Regions from separate parts of the Pseudoalteromonas sp. A41-2 genome, predicted to be linked through region 1. Evidence: predicted binding sites of a transcription regulator. Region 1 holds the regulator's gene; each other region holds the start of a gene.

The links. The regulator FliA, encoded in region 1, starts transcription of late flagellar genes. The targets are predictions, from matches to a motif close to CTAAAGNTNNNNNNNNNNNNGCCGATA.
Region 2: the regulator FliA is predicted to act here: its motif matches at 1,614-1,640, upstream of IT970_RS06275 (VC2046/SO_2500 family protein).
Region 3: the regulator FliA is predicted to act here: its motif matches at 1,888-1,914, upstream of pomA (flagellar motor protein PomA).

What each region holds. Positions count from the first base shown of each region.
Region 1 covers NZ_CP065231.1:1,009,068-1,012,347, reverse strand. The annotation lists gene IT970_RS04695 (chemotaxis protein CheA) at 1-472, opposite strand, end outside; gene IT970_RS04690 (protein phosphatase CheZ) at 488-1,255, opposite strand; gene cheY (chemotaxis response regulator CheY) at 1,273-1,656, opposite strand; gene IT970_RS04680 (RNA polymerase sigma factor FliA) at 1,696-2,406, opposite strand; gene IT970_RS04675 (MinD/ParA family ATP-binding protein) at 2,433-3,280, opposite strand, start outside.
Region 2 covers NZ_CP065231.1:1,360,366-1,363,645, reverse strand. The annotation lists gene IT970_RS06285 (YchJ family protein) at 1-434, shown strand, start outside; gene IT970_RS06280 (DUF6172 family protein) at 606-905, opposite strand; gene IT970_RS06275 (VC2046/SO_2500 family protein) at 1,064-1,579, opposite strand; tRNA gene IT970_RS06270 (tRNA-Tyr) at 1,692-1,776, shown strand; tRNA gene IT970_RS06265 (tRNA-Tyr) at 1,825-1,909, shown strand; gene IT970_RS06260 (IS110 family transposase) at 2,319-3,280, shown strand, end outside.
Region 3 covers NZ_CP065231.1:2,677,678-2,680,957, reverse strand. The annotation lists gene dxs (1-deoxy-D-xylulose-5-phosphate synthase) at 1-482, opposite strand, end outside; gene ispA ((2E,6E)-farnesyl diphosphate synthase) at 571-1,458, opposite strand; gene IT970_RS12105 (exodeoxyribonuclease VII small subunit) at 1,463-1,705, opposite strand; gene pomA (flagellar motor protein PomA) at 1,977-2,744, shown strand; gene IT970_RS12095 (flagellar motor protein MotB) at 2,747-3,280, shown strand, end outside.

The DNA.
Region 1 (3,280 bases):
CAACCGGTTCAGGCTCAACAGTGACTTCTTCTGCTACTTCGTCTGTTACGGTTGTGTCTTCACCAGCGAGCTCTTCTGCTGTTGGTGGTTGACTTAATTTATGTAGGACGTCTAAGAGGGCTTGATCTGCTGGCTCTGGTTGTTCACGATTTTGAATTGTCGCGAACATTTCATTGATTGTATCGAGGGCTTGTAAAATAACATCCATAAGTTCTGGAGTTACACTGCGCACGCCTTGGCGCAACAAATCAAACACATTTTCAGCACCATGACACGCATCAACAAGCTCAGTCATGCTTAAAAAGCCTGCGCCACCTTTTACGGTGTGAAAGCCTCTAAAAATAGCGTTTAGTAAGTCTTTATCATCTGGATTATTTTCAAGCTCGACCAATTGCTCCGACAAAAGCTCTAAAATTTCCCCTGCTTCAACAAGGAAATCCTGTAAAATATCTTCATCGACTTCAAAGCTCATGCAGCTACTCTCCTCTTAGAAGCCCAGACTTGATAATAGGTCATCAACTTCATCTTGTCCTGAAACAACATCATCGCGTGACTCTTTATCAATAATTGGCCCTTCTGGACCTGCCAGCGTATCGCTTTGTGCAGGTGCTTTGTCTATGGCCTGTTTTTCTTGTTTTATTTGACCATCGTCTTGACTGCCGAATACAGTTAAGAGATTGATTAAACTGTCTTCTACTTCGCGCACTAATTCGATAACACGGCGTATTACCTGCCCCGTCAAGTCTTGATAATCTTGCGCCATTAGCACGTTGGTCATCAAGCCTTGTAACTCATCTGTTTTGGTGTGCGAGTTATTCATGAACTTATCTAAGCTGTGGCATAACGTTTTAAATTCACCGAGTTCAATTTCTCGATTCATTAAACGATCCCACGTTGGTTTAATCGTAGCAATTTCATCAGCGAGCTGTTGTGCTATAGGCAAACTCGCTTCCACGGCATCCATCGTTTTATTGGCCGCGCTTTCAGTCATTTCCATGACATAATTCAAGCGCTGCTTTGCATCCGGGATTGCTTCTGTTGTTAAATCTGTGAGTCGAGTATCAAGATCGAAGTTTTTTAGTGCTTCATGAAGTTGTCGTGTCAATTTACCGACTTCAGCAAACAACTCTGATTGTTCTTTTGATGCTGTTTCAAGTATCAGCTTATCAGCTTTCTCTTGTTCACCATTTTCAAGATACTCAACAAGTTGACGAGCTTGCTCTAAACTTATTTGAGGCGCAGCAAGTGCTGACATAAGCCTCTCCCCTTAGATTAACCTAAACGTTCAAACACTTTTTCCAATTTGGTTTTCAGTGTCGCAGCAGTGAATGGTTTGACGATATAGCCATTAACACCCGCTTGAGCAGCAGCAACAATTTGTTCTTTTTTCGCTTCAGCTGTCACCATTAACACGGGGATATGTTTAAGGCTATCATCAGCACGAATTGCGCGTAATAGATCAATACCTTGCATTCCAGGCATATTCCAATCTGTTACAACAAAATCAAACTCTTGATTTTGCAACATCGGCAATGCTGTTGAACCATCATCAGCTTCCTGCACATTGGTAAAACCTAAATCCCTTAACAGGTTTTTAATGATACGTCTCATTGTAGAAAAATCATCAACAACAAGAATTTTCATGTTTTTATCCAAAACATCCTCCGGTGAGGTTTGAACCTTATTTACTTACTACTAATTAATCCAGTCATTGATTTTTGCTTTGAGCTTAATCATCGCCTGACCATGTATTTGACTCACACGCGATTCGCTAACATCGAGTATGTGCCCTATTTCTTTTAAGTTCATTTCATCGTTGTAATACAAAGACAAAACGAGTGCATCTCTTTCTGGTAACGATTGGATAGCCGTCAATAGAGACTGGTTAAACCGTTCATTTTTAACATTATTAAACGGTTTGTCTAGTGCTAAATCATGCCCCATAGGTGTGATGACGTCTTCATCAACGCCTAAATCCTCTATACCCAGTACCTTACTGGAATTTACATCATGTAGAATATGATGGTACTCATCCAGTGTAATATCAAGTTTTTCAGCAACTTCTGTGTCTTTTGGCTCGCGGTTTAAAATACTCTCTAAATCCGAAATCGTTTCAGCGACAAGGCGTGCATTACGGTGAACTGAACGGGGAGCCCAATCACCTCGACGGATTTCATCGAGCATAGCCCCTCGAATTCGAATACCCGCAAATGTTTCAAAACTGGCCCCTTTACTCGCATCAAAATTTTTCGACGCTTCTATAAGGCCAATCATACCTGACTGAATCAAATCATCGAGTTGCACACTGGCAGGTAAACGAGCAATTAGATGACACGCCACTTTTTTAACTAAAGAGGCATGTTTTTCAACAATCGCATTTAAATTCTGTGCTGATTGATATCCCATCGCTTTATTCACCGATGTTGTCATAGTTAACCGTTTACTAGTTTTTCAATAAAAAATTCTAAATGACCTGACGGTTGATTTGGAATTGGCCACTTAACTGCTTTCGTTGCTAATGTTTTAAATGCCACAGCGGCTGGTGAGTTTGGAAATAACTCCACAATCACTTTTTGGCGGCGGGTCGATTTGCGCATATTCTCGTCATACGGAATGGTTGCGACAAGTTCCATAGACACATCTAAGAATCGATCCGTTACTTTTGAGAGTTTAGCAAATAATTCTTGCCCTTCACGCATATTGCGCACCATATTGGCAACTATTTTAAATTTGTAAACGCCATGCTCACGACTTAACACTTTAATTAGGGCGTAAGCGTCGGTAATTGAGGTAGGTTCATCGCACACAACAACAACAACATCTTGTGCTGCACGCGAAAAGCTTAATACCATGTCTGAAATACCCGCAGCGGTATCGACAATTAAAATATCAAACTCAGTATTTAGCTCGCTAAATGCGCGAATAAGCCCCGCATGTTCTGACGGTGTTAACTCAACCATACTTTGCGAGCCCGAAGTCGCTGGCACAATTTTTATACCTGCTGGGCCTTCGACAAGAATTTCATCCAGTTCACACTCACCAGATAAAACATGAGATAAGTTTCTCTCGACACGTAAACCAAGCATTACGTCACAATTTGCCAACCCTAAATCGGCATCTAATACTAATACACGATTTCCCAGCTGACCTAATGCGATCGCGGTATTGAGTGACACATTCGTTTTACCCACACCACCTTTGCCGCCAGTGACAGCGATAACTTTAACGCCACTATTATTATTTTGATTCATTTTGCGCAGGCCGCTTGCTTGATCTAATA
Region 2 (3,280 bases), 350 kb from region 1:
ATTTCTCGCTTTGCTGCCAATCTTTGCACGCAGGCGATAGCCAAGCGCAAACGCCGGAACAACTTATGCGTTCTCGCTTTAGTGCTTATGCCTTAAAAGATGCAAAATATGTCTTTACAACATACGCACAAAGCCAACAAACCGCTAACCCTGTTAGCGAAATCAAAGATTTTGCTAATAGCTGTCGTTTTACCAAGCTAAGCGTTTTAGATACTGAATATAACGAGCAAGAAGGTTTTGTAGAATTTAAAGCAAATTACTTTTACCAAAACTTGTATTGTGAGTTACACGAGAAATCGCGTTTTATTAAAGAAGATGGACTATGGCGTTACCTTGATGGTGAAATAACGCCCGTTGCTGATATTAAAATTGGCCGTAATGATGAATGCCCTTGCGGTAGCGGCAAAAAATATAAAAAGTGTCACGCAATTTAAATCACGGCTATTCACTTTTTATATAGCCAATCTAAACCTTGACTAGCCATTGTAGGGAAAGCCGTTGCGTGGTGGGCATGTGATATAAATCAACACAAAATAATGTCATTGTATTTCAGACAATAAAAATGGGCCTCAAGGCCCATTCTTAAATTCTATGAATTATAACGACTATTCTTCGTCAAATTCTTGTAACTGGCGTTGTGCTGGACGCGCTAGAATCTCGACATAAAACGATGTAAGCCCTTTTGCTTCAATATCGCTAATGCATTTATTAATTTCCGCCACATGAACGACTTTCGCGTCGTCAGCTGACTCTCCAAATTTACAATCAAATGCCCAGTAATCGGCATCTTCTGGGAGAGTTTTATTACGCTCACGTTTTAAATACTTCTTCACTTCGTGCTTAGCTGCATCAACCATGCGAGGGTATTTAATTTTCTCATGGTTAAGCGTGAATGTTTTCTTCATTATAGTCCTAATAACTTGGTTCAATGATAATGGCATAAAGCCATTTGGGCGCATTATAACAAGCACATAAAAAATTAGCTGTACTTTTTACTGATTTGCACCAATTTACCTATCTTTGTAAGTGTAGCGTACAAGGCGAGTATGACAATTTCAATTAATTAAGCAGTTGCCAATTGCAAAGGCTGATGAATCGCCTCGTCCGTTAAGCTGTCATAAAACGCAGCTGCATCCATTTGCATACGCTCTGTGGGTGCGTTTTTATCGTAATAGCGTTTTCTGACTGCTGGCTCACAGTTATCGATGACTTCTAACGGCACATGATTTTTATCATCGCGGATAGCAAGCGGCTCAGGACTGAGACAATTACGTAGGCGAATATCTGACAAGCCACCTTGTAAAAGTCGCAGCCCATTATTCTGCCCGATTAACATATCATATTGTTCAGGCGCTAATGGTTGTTTTGGGCCTGCCCCTAACTCATTTCTGAGTACGTGTTCTGAACTCTGAGTATCGGTTAATTCTGTTTTCGGTAAATGAAACTGGCTAAAATCAAGCGCATCATGAGACAGCATCGCCAATAATAAGGCAAACTCACCTTGGCGGTGTTCATGAACACTTTTGTTAAGACGATTATCAAGTTGACTCTCGTTGAGCAACAAACCATCAATTTGCATAGACTTTGGCCGAATAGTTTCAAGATTAACCAGTTATCGGCATTAATCTATTTTTCTTTAGTTTTTTTCTTTACTTAAAGAGCCAGTTTGCTATTATCAGCGCCGTTGCATTGGAGGGGTTCCCGAGCGGCCAAAGGGATCAGACTGTAAATCTGACGGCTCAGCCTTCGCTGGTTCGAATCCAGCTCCCTCCACCACTTTTCTACGCTCAGTTAAGTGGGGCCAAATGCAATAAAAATTAGTGTGGAGGGGTTCCCGAGCGGCCAAAGGGATCAGACTGTAAATCTGACGGCTCAGCCTTCGCTGGTTCGAATCCAGCTCCCTCCACCACTTTCCTTCTCTGCTAATTCACTATTCTATTTTTCATATTATTGTTTACTTCTCTTTTCCTAAATCGTTAAACTAAAAATACAGCTATTTTCAATTAAATTATCCTTTTGTTATACCATTACGCTTAATTATGTGGTCTATTTTGAGGCAATAAAACCGCGTTGATAACAAGGCAAAAATGTAGTTATTTAGTTGTTCTCGGCAATTGCTCCTGCATTGCTCTACCTCCTGCATCCATGCAGTCGTAAATCAGACATTTTTAACGCAGGTAGCGACTGGTTTAATCACTCAAAATGATTAAGTATTTTTGCGGATTAATGGAATGGACTCTCTCCACTCCCCAACGGCGTCATAATGCGCCATAGTAGTTTAGGGTAAGTTTTAGCGTAAACAAAGTAGAGAGAGTCACATGAATAAAATAACAATTGGATTAGATATCGCCAAGAACATTTTTCATTTAGTTTGGTTATCAAACTCGGGAAAAGTGCTCAAAAAGAAAAAGCTCAAACGCACTAACATGAAAGAGTATTTTTGTAATTTAGAGCCCGCAATTGTCGTCATGGAAGCGTGTGGCTCATCAAACTACTGGGCACAAAGTATTCAAAACTATGGTCATGAAGTGAAAGTTATCGCTCCACAATATGTAGTCCCTTACCGAAAAGGAAATAAAAATGATTTCAATGATGCAGAAGCGATAGCTGAAGCTTCACAACGAGTGAATATGCGATTTGTGCCAATAAAAAGTGTAGAGCAACAAGACATTCAACTGTTGCACCGTATAAGAGAGCGGCGAATAAAATGTAGAACGGCCTTAGTGAATCAAACCAGAGGCCTCTTAGCCGAATATGGTATTAGCCTCTCGCAAGGCGTTAATCAAGTGAGAAAGTCTATCCCCGATATTTTAGAAGATGCGAGTAACATGTTAACGCCATTGTCTCGTCGATATATAGCCAGTTTGTATGATGAATTAATTGAGGTAGATAAGTTAATCACGGATTTGGATAGCGAGATAAAAGCTTTAAGCCATCAGATAGAGCAGTGCCAGAAATTAGAAACAATGACAGGAATAGGTCCCATCATCGCAACAGCTTTGTATAGTGCAATAGGTGATGGTAAAACCTTTAAAAGTGGGCGTCATATGGCAGCTTGGCTGGGACTAGTTGCCAAACAGCATACGACTGGCGATAACCCCAAGTTAAAGGGAATAAGTAAACGAGGAAATACTTATTTGCGAACTCAGCTGATTAATGGTGCCAGAGCTGCGTTAGTCAAATCGGGGAGTAAAGCTGACAAGGTAAGCTTATGGGCAAATAACCTGCGGGAGCGGCTGCCATTTAATAAAGCAGTGGTTGCATTAGCGAATAAAATGGC
Region 3 (3,280 bases), 1.7 Mb from region 1:
AATGCCATACCCGCAGTAATGGCACCATCACCAATTACGGCAACTGTTTTTCGATCTTTACCTTCTTTTTCTGCCGCAATTGCCATGCCTAGGGCTGCAGAAATAGAGGTGCTAGAGTGACCTACACTGAATGTATCGTATTTACTTTCTTCACGGAATGGGAAAGGGTGTAAGCCATCCTTTTGACGAATCGTATGCATTTGGTCACGACGACCCGTTAAGATTTTGTGTGGGTATGCTTGGTGACCCACATCCCATACTAAACGATCTTCAGGGGTGTTATAGACATAATGCAGCGCAACAGTTAACTCAACAGTGCCTAATCCTGATGCTAAATGACCACTACTTTGCGAAACTGAGTTCAAAAGGTATTCACGTAACTCTTTACTAAACGCAGGTAATTTGTCTTGCGCTAAATCACGCAGTTGTGCTGGTTCGTCAACCAAACTTAATAATGGATACTTGCTACTATCAAGTGTCATGTTTTTTATACATCCTTCGCTAACCAGAGTGCATTATAGCCCATAGCGGCTCTGATTTTTTAGTTATTTTGTCTTTCTTTTGTAGGCACTAATATTTACGTTCAACTATATAGCTGGCAAGGCTTGCCAACTCATTTGTGTCGTAATCTATTGCCTCAAGAGCCTGATGAGCTTGGGCAAGTAAATCTTGCGCTTTTTGTTTAGCACCTGCCATGCCTAATAAAGCAGGGTAGGTTGCTTTATTAGCCGCAATATCTGACCCTTGAGGCTTTCCTAATGTTTCAGTATCAGCTTCAACGTCTAGGATATCGTCTTGTACCTGAAAAGCCAGACCTATCGCTTGACCAAATAGATTTAGTTGCTGCAATGTATGCTGATCACAGTGAGTCGCGCACAAAGCTCCCAGTGTAATTGCACAATTTAAAAGCGCCCCGGTTTTCAGTTGGTGGATACGTTCCAATTGCTCAACACTGATCACTTGATCGGTAGAGACAATATCCAGTGCTTGTCCCCCAACCATACCTTCAATACCTGAGGCTTTGCTTAATGAGGCTATCATTTTAACCTGTTGTGTCGCTGGCACCGTAAATTGATGATTAGCAATTAAATCAAATGCAAGCGTTTGCAGTGCATCGCCGGCTAAAATTGCCTGTGCTTCGCCATAAACAATGTGGCAAGTTGGTCGGCCTCGGCGTAAATCATCATCGTCCATTGCTGGCAAATCATCGTGTACAAGTGAGTAACTATGGATACACTCAATGGCTGCTGCAAGTACATCTAAATCGGCTTTGTTTGCTCCCATCATACGACCGGTTGCGTAAACAAGGTACGGCCGTAAACGCTTCCCCCCATTTAAAACACCATAATGGGTTGCGTCTTTAATTGTTTGTTCGGTATTAAGTGGCTGATCAAAATAGCGATTTAACATGGCTTCAACATCGTGTTGAGCACGTTGTAGTTGTTCTTTTAATTGCACTGAATTAGTCCAGGTTTGAATCAAAGTTGCTCAGAGGAGCTTGGCTATCGTTGCCCATTAAAATGGCCACTTTTTGTTCTGCTTGCTGTAATTTACCTGATGAGGCATTTGCCAGTGCAATACCACGTTCAAACTGTTTAAGTGACTGTTCCAAAGACAGTTCACCTTGCTCCATTTGCACAACTATTTGAGATAATTCATCCAGCGCTTCTTCAAAGCTTAAGTTTTCTGGTTTCTTTGCCGCCATTGTGGCCTCGATAGCTATTAGAAAGTGAGGCCAATTTTAGGGGGAATGCTAAACTAGGTCAAAGAATGATGTGTTTTTTTACACATAAAGCGATTTCGATATGCTATTTTTACGCTTTTAGATACAGCTTAAACTTGTAGCTTAAAAATCTTACATTAAAATAAAATTAATTCATTTAATGATTTAAGTAATTCAATTGCTTGCCGATAAGCAGTTAATAATAAAAATTTGATGCCTGAGGGTGTCGTGTTATTTTCCTCTGGAGGGGTATGTGGATTTAGCAACCATAATAGGTATTCTTGGTGCCATAGGCTTAATTGCTATGTCGATGGTGTTAAGTAGTGACGGCCAAGTTGCAATGTTTTACAACACACCTTCGGTGGTCATTGTATTCGGTGGCTCGATTTTTATTGTGTTATCAAACTTCACCATGGGACAGTTTTTGGGGATAGGGAAGGTTGCAGCTAAAGCCTTCATGTTCAAAATTGAATCTCCAGAAGAGTTAATTGAAAAAGCAGTTGAACTAGCTGACTCTGCACGTAAAGGTGGCTTTCTCGCGCTGGAAGAGGCTGATATCCCCAATGCGTTCATGCGAAAAGGGGTTGATATGCTGGTTGATGGTCATGATGCCGATGTTGTGAGGGCTACGCTACAAAAAGATATTTCTTTGACATCTGCACGTCATGAACATGGTGCCACTTTATTTAAATCGCTTGCTGATATCGCCCCGGCAATGGGTATGATTGGTACGCTGATAGGGTTGGTTGCGATGTTATCAAACATGGATGACCCTAAAGCGATTGGTCCTGCTATGGCGGTGGCCTTACTTACCACCTTATACGGTGCATTTTTAGCGAATGTTATTGCTATTCCAATCCAGGTAAAGCTTGAGCTTCGTAAAGACGAAGAAGCACTAAACCAGCGCCTCATTTTGGATGCGGTTTTAGGCATACAAGATGGTCAAAACCCGAAAGTAATTGAAGGGATTTTGAAAAACTATTTAGCCGAATCTAAACGTAAAGTAGATACTGAGGAGTAGGCATGTCTGATCAAGAGTGCAAATGTCCGCCCCCTGGCCTGCCAGCTTGGATGGGCACGTTTGCTGACTTAATGTCGTTATTAATGTGCTTCTTTGTACTCTTACTTGCTTTCTCTGAAATGGATGTACTTAAGTTTAAGCAAATAGCAGGCTCGATGAAGTTTGCTTTTGGTGTGCAAAATAAGATTGAAGTAAAAGATATTCCCAAAGGAACCTCGGTGATTGCAATGGAGTTCACGCCAGGTAAACCTGAGCCCACGCCGATTGAAACGATTCAACAACAAACCGTTGAAATGACTCAGCAAATGTTAGAGTTTCAAGCGGGTGATGAAAGCTCTGCTGGTGGTCGCCAAGAGCAACGAGGTAACAAGCGCGGTGGTGAATCGCAAAGTACTGCGCAAGAGCAAGCGATGGAGCAGTCAATTTCAGCGGCTGATCAAGAGCAAACTAATGAGCTTGTGAAAAAAATTGCTCAGCAATTAGAGCAACAGATTATGGATGGGGCGATTGAGCTTGAGTCGCTTGGTCAGCAAATT